4 regions of the Mesorhizobium sp. M0808 genome follow, and region 4 is predicted to be linked to each of the others. Evidence: riboswitches for the same ligand, from Rfam matches in the RefSeq annotation. Region 4 holds a riboswitch; each other region holds the start of a gene.
The links. Region 4 has a riboswitch for cobalamin ahead of metE (5-methyltetrahydropteroyltriglutamate--homocysteine S-methyltransferase). Riboswitches for the same ligand answer to the same signal wherever they lie in the genome.
Positions count from the first base shown of each region.

Region 1: linked by a shared signal. The riboswitch ahead of NKI25_RS00145 (DUF1636 family protein) and the one ahead of metE (5-methyltetrahydropteroyltriglutamate--homocysteine S-methyltransferase) in region 4 are both predicted to bind cobalamin.
Region 2: linked by a shared signal. The riboswitch ahead of NKI25_RS17330 (ABC transporter ATP-binding protein) and the one ahead of metE (5-methyltetrahydropteroyltriglutamate--homocysteine S-methyltransferase) in region 4 are both predicted to bind cobalamin.
Region 3: linked by a shared signal. The riboswitch ahead of NKI25_RS20460 (CbtB domain-containing protein) and the one ahead of metE (5-methyltetrahydropteroyltriglutamate--homocysteine S-methyltransferase) in region 4 are both predicted to bind cobalamin.

Region 1 covers NZ_JAMYOX010000001.1:28,680-32,023, forward strand. The annotation lists gene NKI25_RS00140 (winged helix-turn-helix domain-containing protein) at 1-897, shown strand, start outside; cobalamin riboswitch at 927-1,130, shown strand; gene NKI25_RS00145 (DUF1636 family protein) at 1,169-1,603, shown strand; gene cobW (cobalamin biosynthesis protein CobW) at 1,600-2,640, shown strand; gene NKI25_RS00155 (cobaltochelatase subunit CobN) at 2,659-3,344, shown strand, end outside.
Region 2 covers NZ_JAMYOX010000013.1:137,929-141,272, reverse strand. The annotation lists gene NKI25_RS17350 (FAD-binding oxidoreductase) at 1-208, opposite strand, end outside; gene NKI25_RS17345 (hypothetical protein) at 92-415, shown strand; gene NKI25_RS17340 (LysR substrate-binding domain-containing protein) at 412-1,320, shown strand; partial or broken gene NKI25_RS17335 (AraC family transcriptional regulator) at 1,404-1,515, opposite strand; cobalamin riboswitch at 1,651-1,854, shown strand; gene NKI25_RS17330 (ABC transporter ATP-binding protein) at 1,947-2,765, shown strand; gene NKI25_RS17325 (ABC transporter substrate-binding protein) at 2,762-3,344, shown strand, end outside.
Region 3 covers NZ_JAMYOX010000018.1:40,843-44,186, forward strand. The annotation lists gene NKI25_RS20450 (heparan-alpha-glucosaminide N-acetyltransferase) at 1-174, opposite strand, end outside; gene NKI25_RS20455 (aromatic ring-hydroxylating oxygenase subunit alpha) at 393-1,586, opposite strand; cobalamin riboswitch at 1,728-1,923, shown strand; gene NKI25_RS20460 (CbtB domain-containing protein) at 1,960-2,139, shown strand; gene NKI25_RS20465 (CbtA family protein) at 2,155-2,937, shown strand; gene cobU (bifunctional adenosylcobinamide kinase/adenosylcobinamide-phosphate guanylyltransferase) at 2,930-3,344, shown strand, end outside.
Region 4 covers NZ_JAMYOX010000022.1:68,700-72,043, reverse strand. The annotation lists partial or broken gene NKI25_RS22925 (MFS transporter) at 1-642, shown strand, start outside; cobalamin riboswitch at 1,127-1,327, shown strand; gene metE (5-methyltetrahydropteroyltriglutamate--homocysteine S-methyltransferase) at 1,423-3,344, shown strand, end outside.

The DNA.
Region 1 (3,344 bases), on a different contig from region 4:
ATGCGCTGGCGCATGCAGCGGGCCGAACGCGGCGACGAAATGTACAGCGGACTGGCCAAATGGGGCCGCGAGCACGCCGCCTATATCGAAGACATCTATCGCGAGGTCGCCGAACGAGGCCCGATCGCGGCGTCGGCTTTCGAAGGCCAGAAGGGTTCGGGCGGCTGGTGGGGCTGGAGCCATGCCAAGCATGCCTTCGAGTGGCTGTTCTGGGCCGGCCGCATCACCACGGCGCATCGCCGCGGCTTCGAGCGGTTCTACGATCTGCCGGAGCGCGTGCTGCCGCCGGCGGTACTCGCGCTACCGGTTCCCTGTCCCGAGGATGCTCACCGCGAATTGCTGCGCATCTCGGCCCGCGCCCACGGCATCGCCACGGCAGGAGACCTGCGCGACTATTTCCGGCTCTCGCCCGCCGACATCAAGGGCCGCATCGAGGAGTTGGTCGAGGCCGGCGACCTGTTGCCGGTGAGCGTCGAAGGCTGGAGCAAAACAGCCTATCTCCACAAGGACGCCCGTTTGCCGCGCAAGATCGAGGCGCGCGCCTTGCTCGCGCCGTTCGATCCCGTCGTCTTCGAGCGGTCGCGCACCGAGCGGTTGTTCGACTTCCACTACCGCATCGAGATCTACACGCCGGCCGAAAAGCGCCGGTATGGCTATTATGTGCTGCCATTCCTGCTCGGCGACAGCATCGTCGGGCGCGTCGACCTCAGGGCCGACCGCCCGGCCGGCGTGCTGCGCGTCCATGCCGCCTATGCGGAGCCCGTCGCCTCGCTGCAAACCGCAGCCGAGCTTTTCGAAGAATTGAAGCAGATGCAGGGCTGGCTCGGCCTGGAACGCATCGAGGTGACCGCTGCCGGCGACCTCGGCCGGCCGCTCGCGGATATCGCCGCGTCATAGACGTGCGTTGACACGACTGCCTCCACAAGCCTAAATCCGTTCCAGACGGTCCCCTGCCCGCAACGGCAGGGGCCAAGAGGGAATGCGGTGCGAAATCTCGATTTCAAATCCGCGGCTGTCCCCGCAACTGTAAGCGACGAGCCAAGGCCGAAAACCACTGGGATATTCCCGGGAAGGCGGCACCCAGGCGATGACCCGCGAGCCAGGAGACCTGCCGTCTAGGACATAAGAATCCGATCGCCTGGCGGGTTTTCCGGGCAAGGAGCCTGATTTGGAACGCGACAGCAGTTTTCCGGCTGAGACAGCGGATTTATTGTCCGGCCATGGTGATTCCCCGGCCGGCGTTACCGTCATCGTCTGCTCGTCCTGCCGTGACGAGACCGGTTCGGACGCTCATCCGCGCGCCGGCGAACTGCTCGCAGAGGACACGCGCCGCGCCGCTTCCAGCGAAAACATCAAAATCCGCACCGTCGAATGCCTCGGCAATTGCAAGCGCCGGCTCAGCGCGGCCATGCTGCGCGACGGCTGCTGGAGTTACGTCTTCGGTGATCTGACCACGACCAGCGGCGCCGATCTCGTGACCGGGGCAAAGCTGTTCGCCACCTCGACGGATGGGCTCATTCCATGGCGCGGCCGTCCCGATTGCCTGAAGCGCGGCCTGGTTGCCCGCATCCCTCCCCTTGACCTTTTGAAGGACCTGACATGACCGCTGCCTCCCTTTCGCGCATTCCCTGCACCGTGGTCACCGGCTTTCTCGGCGCCGGCAAGACGACGTTGATCCGCTATTTGCTCGAAAACGCCAAAGGCAAGCGCCTGGCCATCATCGTCAACGAGTTCGGCGACATCGGCATCGACGGCGAGATCCTGAAGGGCTGCGCCATCGACACCTGCCCCGAGGAAAACATCGTCGAGCTGGCCAATGGTTGCATCTGCTGCACCGTCGCCGATGATTTCGTCCCGGCGCTGGACCAGATCCTGTCGCTGACGCCGAGGGTCGACCACATCCTGATCGAGACATCCGGCCTCGCTTTGCCCAAGCCGCTGGTCCAGGCCTTCCAGTGGCCGTCGGTGAAAAGCCGCGTGACGGTGGACGGCGTCATTGCCGTGGTCGACGGACCGGCGCTGGCTGATGGCCGCGTCGCCAACGACATGGACGCCCTGCAGGCGCAGCGCGCGCAGGACGAGACGCTCGAACACGACGATCCGGTCGAGGAAGTGTTCGAGGACCAGCTCGCCTGCGCCGACCTGATCATCCTGTCGAAGAGCGACCTGATGGACGCAGCCGGCTCGGCCCGTGCCAATGCCGTCATCGGCAAGCACGTTGCGCGGGCGGTGAAGATCGTACCGACTTCGCAAGGCAAGGTCGATCCGTCGGTGCTGCTCGGCCTCGGCCTCGCCGTCGAGGACGACATCGAGAACCGCAAGACCCACCACGACGCCGAGCTCGACCACGAACATGACGATTTTGACTCGTTCGTCATCGACATCGCGTCTGTGTCCAACCCGGACGAGCTCGCACAACGGGTCGCCATGGCGGCGGAGGAAGAAAACGTGTTGCGCGTCAAGGGTTTCGTCGAAGTCGGCGGCAAGCCGATGCGGCTCCTGCTGCAGGCCGTCGGTCCGCGCGTCAACCACTATTACGACCGCGCCTGGACCGCTGAAGACGACCGCCGCTCGCGCCTGGTCGTCATCGGCCTGAAAGGGCTGAACCGCCCGGCCATCGAGCGTATCCTCGCCGGCTGACCCCAGGTACGAGCCGCGATGCACATCCTCACCACCACATCCGCCTCGCTCGACGATCTCGCCGAGCCTGTCGATCTCAGGCAAACGCCTGCGGATGTCGTGGCGCTGTCCCTCACCGACAGCGACCTGGCCGGGCTGGCGGCGGCGTGGAAGGCAGATGCGCACCGCCTGCCGTCGATGCGGCTCGCCGCCTTGCGCGACCTGCGCCATCCGATGTCCGTCGACCTGTGGATCGACAGCGTCGCCCGCCACGCCAAGGTCATTCTGGTCCGCATCCTCGGCGGCTATGACTGGTGGCGCTATGGCTGCGACCAGCTCGCCGTTATCGCGCGAAATCGCGGTATCAAGCTGGCGCTCCTACCGGGCGAGAGCCACGACGAGGATTTGCGACTGATCGAAGGCTCGACGCTGCCGCGCGAGGAGTTGGACGCCCTGCTTGGCTATTTCCGCGAGGGCGGGCCGGCAAATATGACGGCGCTGGTGCAGAGGCTGGCAAGTCTCGCTGGATCGGGTGCGGCGGTAGCCGAACCTGTTAGCGTGCCAAAGGCGGGATTTTACGAGCCGGGACTGGGGGTCGTAGAACGCGGCGTCCCCCTCCCCCTCGAGGGGAGGGTCCGGCCGCAGGCCGGGGGTGGGGTCCTCTCCGAAGCGCGCCTACACAAAACGTCGCGCACTGCCGTGACGACCCCACCCGGCCCTGCGGG
Region 2 (3,344 bases), on a different contig from region 4:
CAACACGGCGGATCGGGTCGACTTCGATCCGCTTCATGCGTGACACATCGATCACCAAGCCGCCGTCGCATACCGAACTGCCGGCGACGTTATGACCACCGCCGCGGACGGCGACGAGGAAGCCTTGCGATCGGGCGAAGTTGACGGCCGTGACGACATCGCTGGATTCGGCGCAATAGAAGACAGCCGCCGGCCTCTTATCGACCATGCCATTCCAAACTCTGCGCGCCTGGTCATAGCCAGGGTCGTCCGGAAGGATCAGATCGCCGCGAATCGCCTGCCTGAGCCGGGCGATATCTGGCGCCTGGGCCGCTGTCGTTCACCGGATCATAAATATCTCATGCGGCGCCATTCGCTGCAAAATCGAATATCTCAGTCGCTGGATGAGCTAAATTCATCTAAACTGCCTGGATGAGAAAACTTCCGCCGCTCGGGTCGCTTCGCGCCTTCGAAGCCGCTGCCAGGCTGATGAGCTTCAGGAAGGCCGCGACGGAACTCGGAGTGACGCCAACGGCCATCAGCCACCAGATTCGATTGCTGGAGGAGGTCTGTGGGCAACTGCTGTTCCGGCGGCGCCCACGACCGCTCGTGCTCACAGGCGTGGGCGAACGGCTATTCCCGGTAATTTGCAGCGGCTTCGACGCTTTCGCTGCGGCAATAGCATCAGCCTCGGCCGGAGTTGGCCAACGCCCGTTGCGCGTGACGAGCCCAAATGCATTTGCCAGCCGATGGCTGGTTCCGCGCCTGTCGAAGTGGCGCGAACAGCATCCGAACATTCCACTGGAGATCATCGGGACAGACGCCGTTCTGGACCTGCGAGCCGGTGACGCCGACGTCGCGATCCGCTATGCGCGCAGGATGCCGCGGGATGTTCCCGCGCAGGAAATTTTTCGGGACGCATTCTTTCCGGTATGCAGCCCGGAGCTGTTCGCAGGAGGCGACCGACAGATCGAGCGCGCCGCCGATCTGCTGCAATACCCGCTCATCCATTTCAATTGGACGAACCGCGACCCGGAAGCGCCGACTTGGCAACGATGGCTGGCGATCGCACGCTCGATCGATCCCAGCATCCCCAATGCCAACCAGGCATGGGACCTAAGCTTCCGCGAAGAGCTGCACGCGATTGACGCGGTAGCGGCAGGCCAAGGTATCGCTATCTGCAGCGATGTGGTCGTCAGTGGCGAACTCGAGGCTGGCAGGCTAGTCAAGGCACATGATCTCTGTCTGCCAGGCTATGGCTTTTACCTTGCCTGCGTAGCCAATCACCCCCGACAAGCGCATATCGAAGCGTTTTCCGCCTGGATGAGATCGATAGTCTGAGCATCTGAACGCCGATCTTCTGCATGCCCGTCACAAGCGGTAGCAGCGCTTCCTGCGCTTCGGGATCGCCTGCCGCGCCTCACTTTGACCGGTATCCAAATTTCCAGCCTTGCCGCTACAGGGATCGAATTCCGGCGCATCGGCGACCTCGCGCCCAGATGCCGGCAGCCATTTGTCCCAAATCGTGTTGGGGGTTGACAGAAGCAGACAACGTCCTCTAGGTACGTAATGTTATTACATTACGAGGTATGCATGACTCCTTCTGACAAGACCCTTGCTCCAGCGGCTGTCCGAACTCCGAAAATTTATTGCGCTGTGAGTGGCGGAAAATTAGGGTGGCTGAGTGATGGTCCCCGAGTCGAAAGGCAAGGGGTGAAAAGGGAACACGGTGAGGTCTTCGGATCGAGGCCGTGGCTGCCCCCGCAACTGTAAGCGGTTAGCAAGATCCGAAGTGCCACTGGCCGGCAAGGCTGGGAAGGCAGGATGGCGCAAAGACCCGCGAGCCAGGAGACCTGCCATCAGCATGAGTTGACCGGACGGGGTGTGCCGGGAGGAGACGTGGACATCGGTCTTGTCGGCCGGTCCGTCCAGCTTCCTTCCGTCGCCATTGAGAAAGTGACGGTAAGTTGGACGCCTCCCAGCCTCTTCTTGAAGCGCGCGAACTGAGTGCGACGGCAAATGGCCAGCGCCTGGTCAGTGCGGTGAGCCTTTCGCTAGCGGCGGGCGACCGCCTCGCCATCATCGGCCCTAACGGCGCCGGCAAGACGACGCTGCTGCGCATGCTCTGCGGTACGCTGCGGCCAAGCGCAGGAGACGTGAGATTCTCCGGACGCCGGCTGGAGAGATTTTCGGCCGCCGAGCGGGCGCTGCACATGGCGGTCGTCGGCCAGACCGATCAGCCCGACCCGCGGCTTGCCGTGATCGACTATGTCGAGCTTGGGCGCGTCCCCCATGCGGGCTTGCGACGAAGGAGCGAGCAACGCGACATCGTCATCGAAGCGCTTCGCAGAACCGGCCTGATGCCGCTGCTCGGCCGCACAATCGGCTCGCTATCCGGTGGCGAGCGGCAACGCGCCCAGCTGGCGCGCGCCATCGCCCAGGAGCCCAAAATCCTGTTCCTCGATGAACCGACCAATCATCTCGATCCGCGCGCCCGCAGCGACCTTCTCGAACTCGTATCGCAGTTTGGCATGACCGTGGTGGCGGTGCTTCATGATCTGTCGCTGGTCACGCCATTTGCCACCAGGGTCGCGGTGATGAACGAGGCCCGCCTGCAGGCACTCGCCGGTCCGCACGAGGCGCTGACCAAGCAATTGATCCGCGAGACTTTCGGCGTCGACATGCTTCGGCTGCGCCATCCCACCGAGGACCGCGAACTTACGATCTTCGACGTTCCTAACCGTGCCTCTTCCCATCCTGATCTGACCAAGGAGCAACATTCGTGAAACGCCTCGCATTGTCTTTTGCCTCCCTACTGCTTGCCCAGGCGGCCTTCGCTTTTCCCGTGACCGTTGACAGCTGCGGCACGCCGCTGACGTTCGAAGCCGCGCCGAAGCGCGCCGTTATCCAAGATCTGAACATGGCGGAGATGGCCTTCGCGCTGGGGCTGCAACCGTCGATCGTCGGCCTGACGGGCATCACCGGATGGTACAAGGTCGGTCCGGAATTCAAGGCTGAGCAGGGCGCGATCCCGGAACTCGCACCGAAATACCCGACGCTCGAAAACCTCGTCGCCGTCGAGCCCGATTTCTTCTTCGCCGGCTGGTATTGCGGCATGAAGCCAGGTGGCGAGGTGACGCCCGATACGCTGGCGCCGTACGGCATCAAGACGCTGGTGCTGACGGAAAGCTGCGTCCATCTCGACCAGAACCGCCCCGCCGCCTCGATGGACCTGCTCTATGGCGACGTCGAAAAGCCGGGCAAGATTTTTGGCAAGGAGGCCCAGGCGGGAAAGCTTGTGTCGGACTGGAAGGCACAACTTGCCGATATCACGGCAAAGATCGGCGACCGCAAGGGAACGCGCG
Region 3 (3,344 bases), on a different contig from region 4:
CCACCAGCCGAAGGCGGTGAGGCCGGGATCGGTGTAGCCGAAGAATTCGAGGTCCCAGGTGAAATGATAGCTCGCCATGGCAAGCAAAGCGATGCCGCGTGCAATGTCGATAGCGGCGATGCGCTTCGACTTCGGTTGATCCTGAACGGCTGCGGTCGGCGTGTCGATGCTCATGGTCTCGCTGTCTTGGTTCAGCCCCGGCAAGACGACTATCACGGTTGCCACCGTCAAAAGAAGCAGGGCCTTGCGTCGCGTTGGTACCGGTCGGCATCAGAGCTGCTTTAGGCCAAAGCCGGAAAGCCTTTGGCCGGCGTGCGGGCGTTTTTCGGACTGGGCGCGGTTTTCGCGACACTCGGCCTGCTGGCGGCGGCCTGAGGCTTCGTCACCTGGCGCTATCTGCCCAAATCGCTTTGATGTTCGAGCGCCGCATGGCGCTCGCGCACCCAGTTGTGGAAGCGGTGCAAGTCGTATTCCTCGGGCATCAGTACGCCGGCCTTGTGGCGCATCGAGCGCAGGCCCATCTGGTTGACCTCGCAGATATCAGCATCCTCCTCCAGCACCTGGGTACCGAAGGCGACGATGTTGTCGATATCCGCGGCCGGATCGGCGAGCGCTTCGGGCGAAAAAAGCCATTCGGCGGTAAGTTCGGTCTGCTCCGGCCCAAGCGGCACCAGCCGCACGGTCCTGACATAGTCGACATGGCCGACGACGAACATCGACGGCATGCTGGTGGCATAGGTCTGCCCGGCGGCACGCTCGCCCGGCGTCAGGCCGGAAAAGACCGAGCCGTGGACGCGCCCGTCGCGCGACCAAGTTTCGGCCCCGGCCCGCAAGCCGCCGGCAAATTCCGGCGCGTCATTGTCGGCGTGGCGCGCCCATTCGGGGTCGTCGTGCCGACCCATCAGGCCGCGGCCATAGATCGGCACCAGCCGCGACAGGTCCTTGTGGACGCCGGGGCAGTGCAGGCACTCGTTGAAATTTTCCCAAAATACCTTCCAGTTGCAGTTTATCACCTTGCGCAGCACATGGCCGCTCAGCAGCGTTTCCAACGGCCAGTTGGCGAGGCTGCCGGATGCCGGATCGAAGGATGTTTCAGCCGAGCCGGCAGCGTCTTCCGCCAGATTGACGAAGACAAAACCGCGCCACACCGAAAGCGCGACCCGGTAGAGCGGATGATCGGCCTTGTCGAAGCCGTCCGGCAGCGATTTCGACGGCACGCGCACCAGATCGCCGTGCAGCGAATAGGACCAGGCATGGTATGGGCAGGTGATGAGCCGCGCCTTCAGCCGTCCTTCGCTCTGCTGGCAAAGCTGCGAGCCGCGATGCCGGCAGGTGTTGTGGAAGGCGCGCAACTCGCCGGTCTCGTCGCGCAGCACGACGACCTCCTGCGTGCCTATGCGGAACGTCCTGAAAGCCAGCGGCTGGGCAAGGTCGGCCTCGCGGCAGACGAGCAGCCAGTTGCGATACCAGATGGCCTCGAGATCGCGCTGATAGGCCGCGATGTCCCAATAGGCTGATGACGGCAGCGTCGGCTCGGCCCGCGTCAGGCCGTTGTAGGGACCGCGCTCATTCGGGCTGGGTTGCATGCCGGCTTCCTCCCCATCCGCCAGCCGACACCCGGCTGCGAAAATTGTCAATCGCGGCGCCGGCCGACCGGGCTTGGCGAGGCGGCGCATTCGCCACACGATCCGGCGGAATTTGGTTTGCCGGGCGCGGCGATTCTGCCTATAGTCACTGATGTCGTCGGTTCCGTTTGGAACCAAGAGGGAATGCGGTGAGGGCAGTTGTTTGCCCAATGCCGTGGCTGCCCCCGCAACTGTGTGCGGTAGTCCTCTCCATATGCCACTGAAGGTTCGCCTTCGGGAAGGTGGGGAAGGGCGCTGATCCGCGAGCCAGGAGACCTGCCGGCGACAGGAAACTGACTTCTATGCCCTCGGGTGGAGGGCGAAAGGACAAGACATGAATACCGCTTCCGTCTCGCTCGGCGCTTCCGCCTCCTCGCAGTCGCGTCTCACGCAGCTGGCGCTTGCTGCATTCCTCGGCATTTTCGTCATGGGGTTTGTCGGCTTCTCGCATATCGATGCGGTCCACAATGCCGCGCACGACTATCGCCACTCGATGGGCTTTCCCTGCCACTGACAAGGGGCTGACATCATGACACTGTTTCGCAACGTCGTGTTCATCGCGGCGATCGCAGGGCTTGTGGCCGGCGTGGCTCTCGCCTGCATGCAAGCCTATGCCACGGTGCCGCTCATCCTGAAGGCGGAAGTCTACGAACAGGCCGGCGGCGGCCATGACCATGCCGCGGCACCTGCGGCACCGGCCGAAAACGCCGCGGGCACGACGGCTATGAGCAGCGCCGCGCCGGCACCGGCTGAAGCAATGGCTCCGGCGGAAGACGAAGGCTGGGCGCCGGCCGACGGTTTCGAACGCTTTGGCTTCAGCGTCGTTGCCAATATCGTCACCGGTATCGGCTTTGCGCTGGTCCTGGTTGCGGTTTCGGAGTTCGCCGGCGGCATCGGCAATTGGCGCCAGGGCCTGTTCTGGGGGCTGGCCGGCTTTGCCGTGTTCACGCTGGCGCCGGGCCTCGGCCTGCCGCCGGAACTGCCGGCGATGCCGGCGGCCGACCTTGTCCAACGCCAGATATGGTGGTGGGCAACAGTGGTGGCGACAGCGGCCGGTCTCGGCCTTATCGTCTTCCGCAGATCGCTGCCGCTGGTGGCTCTTGCCGTGGCGTCGATCGTTGCGCCGCATATCGTCGGCGCGCCGCAGCCCGATAGCTTCGAGACGGCGATCCCGGAAGGCCTGCACCACCAGTTCGTGGTGGCGGTGACGCTGACCAATCTGGTGTTCTGGCTGGTGCTCGGCGCGGTCGTCGGCGTGGTGCGCGGACGCTTCACGGGCACGGCGACCAGCCTGCGCGACAGCTTTGCCTGACCGCGCTGCCGGGGCACTGACCCTGGTCATCGGCGGCGCGCGCTCCGGCAAGAGCGCGCATGCCGAGAGCCTGGTGACGGTCGGCCCGCCGCCTTGGAGCTATATCGCCACGGCGCAAGCCTATGACGACGAGATGCGCCAGCGCATCGCGCTGCACCGCTCGCGCCGCGGCGCCGGCTGGACGACCATCGATGCGCCGCTCGACCTTGCCGGCGCGATCGGAGCGCTGCCTGACGGCCAGCCGGTGCTGATCGACTGCCTGACGCTGTGGCTGACCAACCATATGCTGGCCGACCATGATGTCGAGGCGGAATGCCGGAGGCTGGCCGATGTGCTGTCGCGGCCGCGTGGGCCGTGGTTCGTGGTGTCCAACGAGGTCGGCCAGGGCATCGTGCCGGACAATGCGC
Region 4 (3,344 bases):
TCGCTGTTTAACGTCACAGTGCAGCTTTCGGCGCCGCGGTGGGTGGTTGGACGCGCCCTGTCTCTCTATCAGACGGCCACATACGGCGGCATGGCTGCGGGAAGCTGGCTTTGGGGCGAACTGGCGGATGTCCAAGGTGTTTCGGGAGCCTTCCTCGTCGCCAGCGTGGTTCTTGTGATTGGGGGACTGATGGGGATCGTTCTGCGTCAGCCGGATTTCGAAACGCTCAATCTGGATCCGACCAACAAGTTCAGCGAACCGACGCTGCAACTTGACCTGCGGCCACGAAGCGGTCCGATCATGGTGATGGTCGATTATCGTATCGATCAGAGAGATGTCCCAGAATTTCTCAGTGTGATGACATCGTGGCGAAAAGCCCGGCTGCGAGATGGCGCCAGACAATGGGCGTTGCTGCGTGACCTGGAAAAGCCCGAACTATGGACCGAGTGCTATCATGTGCCAACCTGGGTCGAGTATGTTCGCCACAACAACAGGCAGACCCAGGATGACGCCGAAATCGTTGCGCGTCTGGAAGCGCTGCACCGTGGCGATTGCTCGCCCAAGACGCATCACAAGATCGAACGCCAAACCGTGCGCGTGCACGACGATTTGCCGCTCAGGCCTCATTTGGACAGGACTTGAGCTGGCCCGTTGGTTTGAGCCGGTTACCTTGAGCCGGTGGGCTGCGAACAAGCAGGTCGATCACTTCGCAACACGCCGCTGCGCCGGGCCTCGGGTGCTCCCCTCGAAATCATTGTGTCGTATCACCGAGGGCATCACGGCCAACAGCTTCCTAGGCAACAGCCTCGCCATTGCGCCGAATATGGTCGCGAGCAGATCACCGACGAAGCGGTCGGAACCTCGGAGCCGAAGTTCGATGCCGAGGTGGCGTTCGCATGATGCGGGAAGCAGCACCACGGCGCTTGCCGGTATGTTTGCCGCCGGGAGCCGACGAACTCCTATCCTCCTGGACAAGGGCGCCGTGCGTCATTGCTTTGATTTACCGGCCGCTCAAGGCTTCCACAGTTTTCGCTTTCGAGGCGACCTTTGGAACATGCCAACGGAAATTTAACATAACGACATAAACATTTCTTTATGCGGCGTTGACAAAGAAGCGAACTGTTGTAATTGTCTCCCGCGTCGTGGTTCTCCGTACGGCGCTGCCGCAGCGGAGCTAAGAGGGAAGCCGGTGCGATGCCGGCGCTGCCCCCGCAACTGTTAGCGGCGAGCCAACCCCACTCATGTCACTGAGGCGAATAGCCTTGGGAAGACGGGTAGAGGCTATGACCCCGCGAGCCAGGAGACCTGCCACGGCGAATTACGTCCACGGGCGGGGTGTCTCGGTGGCCGCTGCAGCCTGGCGTTCGTGCCGGCCTGCTAGCGCCTTCCTTGTCACCGACGCCCCAACCATCGGGGTCTGGCATGACTGTCTCTCAGCAAATTCCTGTAGCAACGCTCGGCGTGCCCCGCTTCGGTCGTCGGCGAGAACTGAAATTCGCGCTTGAAAGCTACTGGTCCGGAAAATCGTCCGCTGCCGACCTTCTCACGACCGCGAAGGCGCTCCGTGCCGCTAGCTGGGAGGAGCAGCACGATCGCGGCGTGTCGAAAATCCCGTCGAACGACTTCTCGCTCTACGACCATGTGCTCGACACCGCAGCCATGGTCGGCGCCGTTCCATCCCGTTACGGCTGGAATAGCGGCGAGGTTCCACTTGACATCTACTTCGCAATGGCGCGGGGCAACCAGGGTTGTCGACACGCTGGTCACCAGCAGGCGGCTCATGGGTCTGATGTAACCGCGATGGAAATGACCAAGTGGTTTGACACCAACTATCACTACATTGTGCCGGAACTCAACGATGATCAGACGTTCGCCCTCTCGTCGACGAAACCGGTCGATTACTTCATCGAGGCTAAAGCTCTCGGCGTTCACACACGCCCAGTCATCCTTGGACCGATCACCTTCCTCAAGCTGGCGAAATCGCCTGCCGAAGGCTTCGATCCCATCGCACTCCTACCACGGCTTCTGCCCGTCTACGAGCAACTCCTGCGGAGTTTGAAGCTGTCGGGTGCCGATTGGGTGCAGATCGATGAGCCAGCGCTTGTCCTCGATCTGAACCCGAACGAACGAGCTGCGTTCGAATTCGCCTATGGCCAGCTGTCAAAAGCCGCGCCCGAGTTGAAGATCATGCTGGCTACCTATTTCGGGCCGCTGGGAGACAATCTCCAAACCGCGGTTTCTCTGCCCCTGGCCGGGCTGCATATTGATCTCGTGCGCGCTCCCGAGCAGCTGGAAACGGTGGGTCGGCTCGCTCCGAAGGATCTGGTGCTCTCGCTTGGCTTGATCGATGGCCGCAACGTCTGGCGTGCGAACCTGCCCGCCATTCTCGACCGCATCAAACCGATCGTCGCCGGCTGGCCCTTGGACCGCGTCGAAATCGCGCCTTCCTGCTCGATGCTGCATGTGCCGATCGACCTGCGCATGGAGACGGAACTCGACGCGGACATCAGGTCGTGGCTCGCCTTCGCGGCCCAGAAGACCGACGAGTTGGTGTTGCTGGCCCGGGCCCTGTCCCAAGGCAGGGATGCGGTGGAAGGCGCGTTGAAAGCGTCTGCCGAGGCTGCCGCCACTCGCGTGACATCCAAGAACATCCATGACCCGCTTGTTGAGGGGCGGATCGCCAGCATTGACGACAGCATGAAGCGACGAGAGAGCGCTTTTGCCGAGCGCTGCAGAGTCCAGGCCGGCACGCTCGGGCTGCCGCCGTTCCCGACGACGACCATCGGGTCCTTCCCGCAGACGCCGCAGGTACGCAGGTCGCGGGCCGCTCATGCGAAGGGCCAACTGAGCTATGTCGACTACGAGACCTTCCTGAAGAAGGAGATCGAGGCTGCAATTCGCTGGCAGGAAGAGATCGGGCTGGACGTGCTGGTGCACGGTGAGTTCGAACGAAACGACATGGTACAGCATTTCGGCGAGCAGCTGTCCGGCTTCGCCTTCACCCAGCATGCCTGGGTACAAAGCTATGGGTCCCGCTACGTGCGTCCCCCCATTATCTTCGGCGACGTATCGAGGCGCAATCCGATGACGGTGCGCTGGTGGCAATTCGCCCAGTCGCTTACGGAAAAGCCTGTGAAGGGAATGCTCACGGGCCCAGTGACCATTCTCAACTGGTCTTTTGTTCGCGACGACGTACCCCGCTCCGAAGCCTGCCGCCAGATCGCGCTCGCCATCCGCGACGAAGTGACGGATCTCGAAAGGTCCGGCGCAAGGATGATCCAGATCGATGAGGCCGCCTTTCGCGAAGGATTGCCACTGCGCCAGTCTGAGTGGAAAGTCTATCT